DNA from 3 places in the Paenibacillus sp. tmac-D7 genome. Region 1 is predicted to be linked to each of the others. Evidence: riboswitches for the same ligand, from Rfam matches in the RefSeq annotation. Region 1 holds a riboswitch; each other region holds the start of a gene.
The links. A riboswitch is a leader RNA that binds a small molecule or an ion and turns the genes downstream of it on or off. The one in region 1 is predicted to bind cyclic di-AMP.
Positions count from the first base shown of each region.

Region 2: it holds a riboswitch for cyclic di-AMP, as region 1 does, so the genes downstream of both, FKP33_RS11410 (APC family permease) here and FKP33_RS24105 (C40 family peptidase) in region 1, are expected to answer to the same signal.
Region 3: it holds a riboswitch for cyclic di-AMP, as region 1 does, so the genes downstream of both, FKP33_RS08275 (C40 family peptidase) here and FKP33_RS24105 (C40 family peptidase) in region 1, are expected to answer to the same signal.

Region 1 is NZ_VIDW01000059.1:3,422-7,669, forward strand. It holds gene FKP33_RS24090 (YceI family protein) at 1-170, opposite strand, end outside; gene FKP33_RS24095 (M56 family metallopeptidase) at 284-1,114, opposite strand; gene FKP33_RS24100 (BlaI/MecI/CopY family transcriptional regulator) at 1,139-1,555, opposite strand; cyclic di-AMP (ydaO/yuaA leader) riboswitch at 1,909-2,046, shown strand; gene FKP33_RS24105 (C40 family peptidase) at 2,050-2,520, shown strand; gene FKP33_RS24110 (response regulator) at 2,733-3,092, opposite strand; gene FKP33_RS24115 (response regulator transcription factor) at 3,362-4,078, shown strand; gene FKP33_RS24120 (response regulator transcription factor) at 4,122-4,248, shown strand, end outside.
Region 2 is NZ_VIDW01000013.1:46,168-50,415, forward strand. It holds gene FKP33_RS11405 (hypothetical protein) at 1-131, opposite strand, end outside; gene FKP33_RS11410 (APC family permease) at 232-1,995, opposite strand; cyclic di-AMP (ydaO/yuaA leader) riboswitch at 2,219-2,407, opposite strand; cyclic di-AMP (ydaO/yuaA leader) riboswitch at 2,495-2,695, opposite strand; gene FKP33_RS11415 (cold-shock protein) at 2,952-3,182, opposite strand; gene FKP33_RS11420 (cold-shock protein) at 3,252-3,452, opposite strand; gene FKP33_RS11425 (helix-turn-helix domain-containing protein) at 3,723-3,947, opposite strand; gene mscL (large-conductance mechanosensitive channel protein MscL) at 4,183-4,248, opposite strand, start outside.
Region 3 is NZ_VIDW01000008.1:109,595-113,842, forward strand. It holds gene FKP33_RS08260 (PAS domain-containing sensor histidine kinase) at 1-371, shown strand, start outside; gene mobA (molybdenum cofactor guanylyltransferase) at 382-984, opposite strand; gene FKP33_RS08270 (hypothetical protein) at 1,228-1,605, shown strand; gene FKP33_RS08275 (C40 family peptidase) at 1,725-2,576, opposite strand; cyclic di-AMP (ydaO/yuaA leader) riboswitch at 2,578-2,722, opposite strand; gene FKP33_RS08280 (formylglycine-generating enzyme family protein) at 2,941-3,897, opposite strand; gene FKP33_RS08285 (sulfatase family protein) at 3,929-4,248, opposite strand, start outside.

The DNA of each region.
Region 1 (4,248 bases):
TCCGCCTTGATGGCTTGTCCCGTCGCAGCGGCTCCGCCGACTGGCGCGGAGGCCGGAATGACCTCCTTCACCTCGATATGATTGCCGGCAAAATAATCGTACGCGCCATAGGCCCCGGCTAGTAACACAACTGCAACTCCTGCGGATAATGCGAGTGTTTTCGTTGTCATCAATACGCCTCCTTCAATTGTTAACACTACAATTCGTAGTGTAATTGTATAAAGAAAAATCCCTTAACGGGACCGATCCGCGATATGACTCGCTCAAACGCCACGGCTTCAACTTAAAGCAGCGACAAGAAAAACAAACCCGACAGGAAAACCACAACCGGCAGCGACACGATCGCCAGCTTTACCGGCAGTCCCAGCGAAGGCTCGCCTTGCGGATCGAGAATTTGCCGGATCCGGTAGTTAATCGAGGTATCTGCGAAAGAGACGTACGCGAAGTCCATCGAAGCGGTCCGTTCCCGCTTCTTCATCAGCTTCAACAAGGCGCTCCCCAAGCTCGCCGGCGATCCCATGACCGCCATCGCCTCGCGATCGGCCAATATCTCCCGCGCAATCTTATAATGATGGTAACACCAGCGCAGAATCGGGATATAACGCATGACCGAACAAGCGAGGTGCAGCAAGAACGTCTTCAGCGGATCTCGATGATTCCGGTGATACTGCTCGTGGTACACGACCGCTTCCAGCTCATCGCGATCGAGCAGCTTCAGCAATCCGGTCGATAAGATGATCTTCGGCCGGAACAATCCGAGCGTCAGCGCGATCGGCTCCGCGCACATGACGACCAGCAGATCAGGCTTGTCCGCGCTGAACCGGGCGTTCAGCTCCTGCGTCGACCGCTCATGCCGGGAAGCGAGCAGCTTCCGGTAGGCGCGCCTCGACAAGCAGACTTGCTTCGCCCAGATCCAGAGGCTTAAGCCGAACGTATAAGCGACCAGCACGCTAAGCAGCGGCGTCACCGAATCGAAGCCGAGCGCCTTCAGCAGACTGCTGCAAATTTCAAAGACGTTGAACCGAAGCGACCAGCCGAACAGAACATGAGCCGCATATAGCCCCATCTGGACCCACACGATCAGCGCAAGGACGAACGCAGAAGCAAATAACATTCTAGACCGATTTTCCCACATGGCCTATCTTTCCTTTTTCAGGTCTTTAATTTTTTGTTCCAGCTTCTCGATCATCTCCGCATCGGCCTCTTCCAGCGCGTCGAGCATATGATTGACAACCAGCGGACCGAAATCTTCGAGCAGTTCGTGCGCAATTTCCCTCGATTGAATATCCAGAAAATGTTCTTTTGAATGCACCGGCTCGTACACCGACGCCCGCCCCGCCTGTTTCTTCATGAGCACGCCTTTGTCGACCAAGCGGTTCATCACGGTCATGACCGTATTGAAGTTCAAATGCTCATCCTGCTGCTCCAGCTTCTTCTGGACTTCTTTAATGGACTGATTCGGATGCGTCCACAGGATGTCCAGCACTTTCGACTCCAGCGGTCCGAAGAACCGTTTCAAGCCCTTCTCATAAAACTTGAAGCTATGAATTTTCATTTGCCATGCACCCCACACTACAAATTGTAGTGAAGCTATAAAGCGTTGTCAAATCCTCTCAATGAATCCGGGTCTTATACAGCTTTGTGCCATGGTCCTGGGTACCGTACCGATACTATCGGCCGCCCTCGTATGCGCAATCGCGAGCTTTCGAGGCGTTCCGACAATCGTTCACGAAGCACGTGTAAAAATTACGGAAGGCCCGGCTTCCGCATTTGTATGTATCCGCTTACAATGTCAATCTATCTAGTATACCCGCCCGGTTTCGTTTTAATCCCTGTATTTATTACAAGTTTGTGACAAAAGAAGGATATCGTCACTTTTGCTCGAATAACTGTACTTGGAAAATAAAACAGAAAATATTGCCGAATTTCTGCGCGCAGAAAACGGGGGAACCAGTTTTTGGGTGAATTGATCTCGCTTCAGAGTGATCATAGGGAACCTTCAACCGAACCCTTCAGCTAACCTCGTAGGCTCTGGAAGGGGAAACTTCTTTGAAGAAGCTTGTCAGTTTTGTTTTTTCCGCAGCACTGTTTTGCACGATTTCGGTAGGCAGCGTATTTGCTGAAACCCCATTAAGCGCAGCGGTTAACGAAGGTTTAGGCTCTCCTTACAAGTGGGCGGGCACAACAACCAACGGCTTCGACTGCTCCGGCTTCACTTCTTGGGTGTTCGACAAACTCGGCGTCGACCTGCCGCACTCCTCCAAGGGCCAAGCCCAGCTCGGCACCACGGTGGAGAAGAACGACCTCCGTCCCGGCGATCTTGTCTTTTTCAACACGGACGGCAAAGGCATCTCTCATGTCGGCGTATACGTAGGAGACGGCAAATTTTATCACTCCGCCACGAACGAAGGCGTTGTGATCACGAAGATGACCGATTCTTATTATGCGAAGCGTTATGTAACGGCCCGTCGCATCCTTTCGGATGATCAATATGGGCAGGTTATGACCGACGCCAAGTAACCATCGCTAAGACGTAAACGATTCACTTGTCTGGAAAGCCCTCGGCTTGAACCGACGATCCCGCACCTGCGTGCCGGTCGATTACGGGACAAGCCGCCAGGGCTTTCTGTCTTTTTATTCCGGGAAGGAGCCGCAGCCGCGGAGCCGTGATCCAAACAGCGAAAAAAAAGCCGTTCTCCCCGTCGTTAGACGTGAAGAACGGCTCTTCTGGTTTAACCGAGCAAGCGATGCAGCGTGCTAATCACGCGTTCTTTCTGAATCGGCTTCACGATAAAATCTTTCGCGCCCAGGCTGATCGCTTCGATGACCAGCTTCTGCTGGCCCATTGCGGAGCACATCAGCACTTTGGCGTTGCGGTCGTACTTCATGATGTTTCGCAGCGCCTCGATACCGTCCATTTCGGGCATGGTGATGTCCATGGTAACCAAATCGGGCTTCAGCATCCAATATTTCTGGAGCGCCACAACGCCGTTCTCCGCTTCGCCGACGACCTCATGCCCCAGTTCTTTCAACATTCCACCGATGATCGCACGCATAAATGCCGCATCATCCACGACAAGCACCTTAGCCATTGGAATCGCCCCTTTTGTCCGAGTCTGCTGTACGCCGCTCTATGTTTTCGACCCAAATTTTCCAATTTTGTGATATACTCATATTATATAGGCTTCTAGACCTAATTCCGATTAAAATCCGACTAAAGTAGATCAATTCAGCTTTAACTCGTTCCTTTTTCCGATATATTTCAACAAAATTCGTAAAGCTCCGGAGAAGCAACGCTCGCAAGAAGCAGCCGGGGCCTTACCGTAGACAACAGAAGTCGAGCGAAGGGAGTAATCCGCACGTGGCTAACCGGAAGATCCTCATTGTGGAGGATGAGCCCGAGATTCGCAATTTACTTAACAACGCCCTTACGGATGACGGTTTCGACGTGTACGAAGCGACCGATATGCAAGAAGCGATTACGCAGTTCGACGCGGTCGAACCGGATTTGATTCTGCTGGACATCGGCCCCCCGGCAACCGCCGGCCTGGAGACGTGCGCGGAGCTCCGCAGCTATTCCAACGCCCCCATCGTGCTGATCAGCAGTCGAAGCGGCTCGAGCGACATTATTCAAGGATTAGAGCTTGGCGCCGACGATTATATCGTGAAGCCGTTCGACCCCGCGGTGCTCGTCGCCCGGGTGCACGCGAACTTGCGGCGCACCGCCATCTTTCGCAGAGATCGCAAGTGGGAGGCGAGTGCCCCCGCCAAGGATGACGTCATTGCATACGCCGGTCTCGAGATCGACCCGGTCCGCTTTCAAGTGCTGCTGGACGGCAAGCCGATCGCGCTTGTGACCAAAGAGTTTCAGCTGCTCGTCCATCTCGCACGCAACCCCGGGACCGTCTATACGCTGGAAGAGCTGTATGCCTCGGTTTGGGGAATGGAAAGTCACGGGAATACGCGTACGGTCATTGTCCATCTCAGCAATCTGCGCAAGAAGCTGGAGCCTCTCCCTACAAGGCCGACCTACATTCACAATATTCGCGGAGTAGGCTATAAATTCGATCCCAAATAACCGGTAAAGTCCGTCCTTTCGGACGATGAGGAGATTCCATCTCATGGTGAACGAGAAAATTTTGATCGTCGAAGATACGGAAGACATTCGCGATATACTCAGGCTCTACTTAGAGCCGCAAGGCTTCCAGGTCATGGAGGCAGGCAGCGGGGGCGAAGGGCTGGAGCGCT
Region 2 (4,248 bases), on a different contig from region 1:
TGACCGGCTTCATTCTTCAGGATTTTAATTCCGACTTCTTTACCATCAATGCGAGCCTTTAAAGCCTGGACGACCTCGTGAACAGCTTCAATATCAGGATGAAGATTCGCCAGCTTAAATAAATTCAACATCAGGTGCCTCCATTCGTGGATTTTGGTCTGAACGCAGCAGCTCTAATTAATGCTTCAAATGAAAAGGTACAGTCGAAATCGTAACGTCTTTTCGATTTAATCAATAGGCACGAATTAATATACTGGATTGATTATGCAGAAAATTGTGCCACCAACTCCTTGTAATAAATTGCGGAATCATCACCGTTACATAATCCGTCTCGCTGGTTTTCCATTCAATTGTATCGATAAATTTAATTAAAGGTCTCAGTATGCTCCGATAACTGGATTTTAAAATAACAAGCCGAACGCCTGAATTCCACTCCTCCCATTTTTTCTCCATCTTCTGTGCATCATCGTCGTCAAAAGCAACATAAACGGCAATAATGTTCTCTGATATCGACTTGGCATACCCGATCGTATTTAAAACGACCCGATTAACCCCTGCCACCGGGACAACGATCACATTTCCTTTGGTCACTGGCGTCTCTGCTATCGGATCAATCCGCAGTTCATTAGCCATATTCAGGTAATGCTTGTGGATACGAATAAAGAAATAGATAACAACCGGAAGGAAAAGGAATATGATCCATACTTGTGAAAATTTTGTAATCAAAAAGATTAAGCAGATGGAGAACGTTGTGATCATTCCGATTGTATTGATTAAAAAGCTGATAGCCCAACCCTTCGGTTTCATTTTCCACCAGCGGCGCATCATTCCTGTTTGGGACAAGGTAAACGGAATAAACACGCCTAAAGCATACAAAGGAATCAGGCCTTCCGTATGTCCCTGAGCAATAACAATTAAAATAGCCGATAAAACACCGAGTACGATGATCCCGTTTGAAAACCCGAGTCGATCCCCTCTGGCGGTAAACATACGGGGCATAAATTTGTCTTTTGCCATCATGTAGGCAAGCAGCGGAAATGCGGCATAGGCTGTATTCGCAGCGAGAAATAAGATCAAAGCCGTAGAAGCTTGTATGGCATAATACATGGGCCCCCGGCCAAACGTGGAAGCGGCGATTTGGGAAACGACGGTTTCTTCAGGTCTCGGTGTAATGCCATAGGTATAGGCTAGAAAACTAATCCCCATAAATAAGCTGCCTAAAATAAGTCCCATCATCATCAGGGTTCTTGCCGCATTTTTCTCCGCCGGTGCCTTGAAGTTAGGTATTGCATTAGATACGGCCTCAACCCCGGTCAATGCGGAACAGCCGGAACTGAAAGCCTTAAGGAGTATAAATAAACTAATTCCCGAGATTGCCATATCATGAGTTTGGGGCGCTGCAGAAACACCGCCTGCAGCATATTTATATAACCCGCTCAGGATAAGAAGCACAATTAGAGTGACAAACAGGTAAACCGGATAAGCAAGGATAGAAGCCGATTCCGTGATTCCCCGTAAATTCATGATGGTCAAAAAAGCAATCATCACAATAGCAATGAGAACACGATGGTCGTGAAGGCCAGGGAAAGCGGATGTGATCGCATCGGTTCCAGCAGAAATACTAACAGCCACAGTTAAAATATAATCAACTAATAAGGATCCCCCTGCTAATAAACCGACAGGCACCCCCAGATTCTCCTTCGATACGATGTATGCCCCGCCCCCCGTCGGATAAGCATATATGGTTTGGCGATAGGAAAGAATTAAAATCGTTAATAACCCTAATACAGCAATGGAAATCGGAATGGAATACCATAATGCCACAAAACCTACTGTCATTAAAACCAGCAATATTTGTTCCGTGCCGTAAGCAACAGAAGACAGTGCATCCGATGATAATACGGCAAGAGCCTTAAATTTGCTCAACTTCTCTTCCGCGAGTTCTTCGGATTTCAAAGGACGACCGATTAAGAACCGTTTCAAAGCAGACATCATCTTGAATGCTTCCCCCTTTTGAAGCCGATTCTCTGCTTCATGATTTGGATATTTTACCCGATGTTGCTGTGTTTTTATCCACATTAAATATCAACTCCTAAAGTCACAAACGGTTGTACATCTTCAAATCCTAAAGAGACATAAAAAAAGAAGCCTGACAGAAGAGGACTCTTCTCGCGGCTTCCTGGGTACGGCAAAAAAACCGTATCTTTCGCACGACAAAATCGCCTCTCTTTTTACGCTTACGAGGTTAGCTGACGGATTCGGACGTAAGAGTCGCCCTATTCTAAGCAAATGTACAAATGTACGGGATTGCTTTAGAAATTCACCCCAAAGTAATAAGCGGTGTAACAACCTTGCCCATTACCGAATGGTTCCCCCGATCCCCTAAAGGACTCAGCGATAAAGACGCATTTCATTTTTGATATCCCGGTTTTTGGCAATAAAAAGCCACAGAGGCGCTTCCCCTGTGGTCACGTTAGACGATCACAGTTTCCCCATCTCCTCCACACAACGCTTACGAGGTTAGCTGACGGATTCGGGTGGTGAGAGTTGCACCCTACCTCGGACAAAAACACTACCGATGTTTGTGTCCAAGGATTCACCCCTTCAAACTTTGATTTTTGGCTCTCACACCAATAAGCAAAGCTCGAGTTTGGTTCCCCCGCTTTCCCAAAGGGAAATTAAGCGAATTAGAATTAGAAACGTTATTTTGTTTTCATGAGTTGTATCATACGCTTATTCAAAAAAGCTGTAAAACAGATGAAATCAAGATATTAGACATCGTTTTGATAAAACGACGCGTGATACCGCTTACATATCATGCGGTCTTTTATTTCATGCTTTTTACTCGATGAATCGCGTTTTTTCTTTTCCCCAACAACCAAAAAGCCTTCATCTCACGATCCCTCTTATAGAGGAAACGTAAAAAGAAGGCTTGATTAGGGGGGCGACAGCTAAGAAATCTGCACACCTTTTTTAAGTGATTTAAAGTCGATGTTCGAGTTTAAGAGCAACGGCAGTATCTTCATGCTGCTTACCATCGGAGCAAGACACTGTCGGCAAATCGGCTGACATTCAAAGGCAAAGTTGTCACGAATCCAACCCTTACAGTCTTCATTTTCACATGACCAAATCATCGTATTTTCCGTAGGGATATCCTCTAACAATTTTTTCCGAAAATACATGATGAACCCCTCCTTATGATCCAAAAGAAAAGCTGCCCTCCATATTTGTTAGGGCAGCTTGCTTTGGGTTTACAGCTTTACAACATTTTCGGCTTGCGGACCGCGATTTCCTTGTACGACATTGAATTCAACACGTTGACCTTCATCTAACGATTTGAAACCATCGCCTGTGATTGCACTGAAATGCACGAACACGTCGTTGCCGCCTTCCACTTCGATAAAACCAAAACCTTTTTCAGCATTAAACCATTTCACTGTACCTGTTTGCATAATATGACCTCCAAATTTTTATTTAACATGTACTTTTTATTTTTGGAAACAAATAAAAAATTCACACATTGAAAAAGGTACCATCGCACAAATGATAACCCTTTGCAATATGTGAATCAAGGTTTCAAATATATGATTAAAGTAATCATACCACACTCAAACGCAAAGGGCAAGTTTTTCTCTCCTCCACAAACCAAAAAGCCCTCGTCTTACGATTCTCCGCAAAGAAGAACCGTAAAAAGAAGACTTTGTTAGGTCCATTGGATTTCCTCAGATCTGCAGCTCCCCAAGCTTAATCAGCTCGACAACCGCTTGCGAACGCCCTTTTACATTTAATTTCTGCATGACGTTGGAGATATGGTTGCGTACGGTTTTCTCACTGATAAACAGCTGCTGCGCGATATCTTTCGTCGTTTTGTCCTGCACCAGCAGTTCAAATACTTCGCGTTCGCGATTGGTGAGTAAAAATTTACTTTTGTGATCGCTGCCCTTCAAATGTCACCCCTCCTTGCCCGGGTTTTTGTATCAATACAAGGTCTAGGGATACAGTCAGATTCAGTTTATGAAGGATCACGTATACTGGTGCGGCAACCGTCCAAAAATGGGCGAGACGATGAGGCATCGCAGCTATTGGCGGGGAATCCGCCAGGGTACGGTTTTCCGGCATACGGTTATGGTTACATCTTAAGATACCCAACATGGAATGGATCTACTGAAGTGCCGCTATGGATCAGGCTTGTCCGTTCGCTTGCGCTTTCACGATAGCCGAGCAATATTTGCAGCGAATCGCTTTCTT
Region 3 (4,248 bases), on a different contig from region 1:
TCGTACCGGCGCTCCGGACCTATATCGACAATTACTCCAACCATTACGGAATTCGCGTCCATTTCCGCAGCAACCTGCGCCAACGTCTCGATGCCAATAAAGAAACGACCATCTACCGGATCGTTCAGGAGGCCCTGACGAACACCGCGAAATATGCGGATGTAGCTGAAGCCCGCGTCGAGCTGCTCGAACACGATACCTATGTCGAAGCGCATGTGGAGGACGATGGGAAGGGCTTTGTCCGCGATACCTCGTCCCAAGGCGTCGGGCTGTTCAGTATGGAAGAAAGGGCCCGCAGCGTCTACGGCACATTCACGGTCCGTTCCAGGCCCGGGCATGGAACGAAGGTTTCATTCATCGTACCGAAATGAAAGGCCGACTTCACAGCGGCCTTCCTCCAAGCCATAACTTCTCATCGTCTTCCTTCGTCTTGATCGAGGCGACGAACCGGCTGTCGATGGCTTTCTCTTCAAAAGCGGACTCCTGCAGCTCACACCAGTATAACTGCTTTAAGAGCGTGGAGAGCGTCGCTTCGTCTTGCTCCAGCAAGGCGCCGATCTTCACCGCGCAGCTGCGGTCGTACACCCCGTGCAGCGGATGCGCGCTGCCGCCTATGGCAGGGATGGCCGCTTCAAACCCTTCCTGCTCACGGGCGAGCAGCAATTCCGCCGCCTTCGAAGAGATATAAGGCATGTCGCAGCTGACAACCCATACATGCGGTTGCTGCGCTAAGGTTAAGCCCGCGTGCATCCCGCTTAGGGGACCCTTGCCGGGGAAATAGTCCGTAATGATTCGAACCCCCCGGTCTACCTTTCGCAGGAAGGGGGTCGGATCGTTCGTAGCGATGATGATCTCCTCACAGCATTTTTCCATCTCACGAATTTGACGCTCCACGATCGTCATGTTGTCCAGCATGAAGAACGCCTTGTTTTCTCCGTTCGCCCCCCGGTTTCGCCCCCCTGCCAATATCAGTCCGGACATCATAACCATTCACTCCTTCTCTGCATTGGGCTTGTTTTATATGCTTATTACATCATTTCCGCTGTCCAAAGGCAGTGATTTGCATCACTTCCGAAAGACGGTACACACCATGCGGTTCTCCGATAAGGTTTCCATGTTTTTGACAGCAGGCTTCGACAGCTTCCTTAGAAAAACTTGTGTACTATTAAACTAGCAGATGAAACTAGCAGCAATACCGTCATTTTCTATGTAAAGGAGGCCGTTACGTTGGCAAATGAGGTATTCCAGGAAGAAGAGTTGAAGTATCTGTTGCCGTTCGGACCCAGAGAAAACCATGAGACGCCCGCTCCTTCGAAGAAACCGAAACTAACCATTCGATATCTCCATAATCTGATTACGGAGCTGCAGCAGCAAAACTTGCTGCTTGCTCAGCAGGTTCATGACTTGGAGCGGCAGTTGTTTGAATGTCGTCAGACGCATATCGAGTTAGCCGCAGCCGCCGAACAACAAGCTCTGAAGGAATCGGAGACGAAGGATGAACCCGATTCGTTCCATGATGACCAGGAGGCTTTCCGAATTTCCCGTTCCAAACGTCATCAGGCTGCCAAGAAGGTATCCTTTTGGTCCGTTTTATTCCGTTTTTAGCGTGCAAACGGCTTGCAGCTTGGAATAGCTTCCGGCTTATGAACCCCATCAATATGAAAAACCTGGCCGACGGCCAGGTTCTTTTCTGTGCAAGCCCCTACGATTGAGCTTGAGGATTATTATGACGTGACTCGTTTAGCTCCTACATACTTTTTACTCCAGTAACCGGTTGTCAAACTTGCCACCGAGACGCCGCCGGAATTGGTCGCTGAAATAAATTGTTGATTGCCTAAATAAATCCCTACGTGGGAGGTTCTGTTTTTCTCCGCAAAAAAAACAAGATCTCCCTCCTGAGGGATGCTCACCGCCTTGCCTGCAGTCTCGTACATTTCCAGGGATGTTCTGGGCAAATCGATGCCGTTGAGCCCGTATATATAGTCCACAAATCCGGAGCAATCAAAGCCATTCGGTGTACGGCCGCCCCATACATAAGGAACTCCCAGGTACTTATAGGCAATTTGCGTGACAGACGGTTTTGGCTTCGGCGCATACCAAGCCGGGGCATGATATAATCCGTCTTCGTTAATAATAGCAATCCGGTTATCCGCATCCCACTGGACTCTATAGCCGAACGTCTCGGATACGAAGCGTAGAGGGAGATATACGCTGCCTTGTATAAATTGCGCAGGAGCATCCATGCTGACAACCTTTTTATTAACCAGAGCTTTTCGATCCCCGGTTTGCAAGGCGATCGTTTTGTTGTTGTTGGTTAACGTAACTTTCACCCGCGCTTGTTCCATGCTCCACTCAACCTTGTAACCAAGCTTCTCAACGAGCACACGTAAAGGGATTTGCAAAGTGTTGGTGTTATCGATATAAGGCTGTGCTTCGGGGAAGGAAACCAGGCTGTCGTTAATCTGCACTTTAACATCATTGGCGGCAGCTTGTGCTGTTCCCGCATGAAACATGGCAAGCAGTCCGATCGAGGAAAAAGCGCACGACCAAATAAGCTTCTTGCAAAAACGATTCAAATCAAATTCCTCCTGCGGCCTTCGAGGTTAGTTGACGGATTCGGAAGAGGCTGCTCCCTAGTTCGATAGTTAACGAACATTCACCCCATGGTAAAGAATCCCCCGTACCAGATCTTCTGCTGAACTGGATTCGGCCCATTATTTTTATTAGAGTAGCATAGTGGTTTCATGGACTTCAAACTTATAACTGCCATGAATTACATTGATTTCCTTTCTTTTCGTTTTATTTTGGGTTTTGACACATCTGTGCTAAATTTTGTAAAAAAAGCCCGCGACCGCTCATTAGAGCCGTCTCGGGCTTTCGACATATCAGACAAGGCTTGCGACGGATGGTCACGAGTTCTACAGGAGCTCTTATTCCCTATCAGGCGTCGGCCGCACAGCGAAAACCGATATTCCCCGTGGAGCTATCCGGTGTATTTTTACTGCGGGCAGCGACTCTGTACCGGTTGCAATACGATTTGTGGCACAAATAGGAGCCTCCGCGCAGCACCTTCTCCTGACCTGTTGGCGGACCTTGCGGGTTTATTAGCGGGGCGGCCGGATGATTCGCGCTAAACCAGTCCGAGCACCATTCCCATACGTTGCCGGAAACATTATACAGCCCGTAATCGTTCGGTTTATAAGCATGGACAGGCGCGGTTCCGGCATAACCGTCGCTGCAGTTATTTTTCTCCGGAAACTTGCCCTGCCAAATATTGCAGCGATGCTCCCCATCCGGTTTGAGGACATCCCCCCACGGATAACGCTTTTGCACAAGACCGCCTCTTGCCGCATACTCCCATTCCGCTTCGCTCGGCAGCCGTTTACCGGCCCATTGGCAATAAGCATACGCATCATGCCAGGAAACATGAATCACCGGATGGTCCATGCGGTCATCAATGTGAGAATCCGGACCTTCCGGATGCTTCCAGCATGCACCGTTCACGGCCCACCACCAGGGCGTCTGCCGAACCGTTTGTGTCACTCCTTGCGCAGTTTCGGCGGAAACGAACAAGTGGAACACAAAGGACCAGCCAAAGATCTCCGCTTCCGTGCGATAACCGGTAGCATCGACAAATGCCTTGAATTCCGCATTGCTCACTGTATAAGGATCGATATAAAAGGGATCCAGCCGAACCGAACGAACGGGGCCTTCGCCATCTTGGGCAAACCCTTCCTGATCCGCAGTTCCCATTAAAAACTCACCGCCGGGCAAATAAATCATGCCTTCTTTAGGATCTTTGGACGAGGGTATGATGTTCAGGGGCAAGGAATGAGCATCCGGTAAGCTCGAATCCTCTCTGCTGGCCGAGCAGCAGCCCGGTTTTTTTGCATTCATTTCAATCATCCTCCACGATTAAACAGAGCCCCTACAGCTTCGGATAGCCGTGACCGAATTCCGCAGGATGTCTCCGTTTCAGCTCTGAAATAGCATGACCGCGTCCTGTCTGCTCCAACCACTGCGTATACTTCGGCAAGAAACCTTTGGCATGATAAGGTCCTCCCTCTTTCATAACCGTCCACAGCGGATCTACGTCGAAAGGCATCGTCTCCATCATGTGGTCATGCCATTCATTTAAATAATATACCGCATCTCGGCAAACTTGGCGATGCTCCGCAGCCAGATTCGTTTGCTCATGAGGATCGTTGTCGATATCGAACAGCATCTCTTTATTGAATAAATGGTACC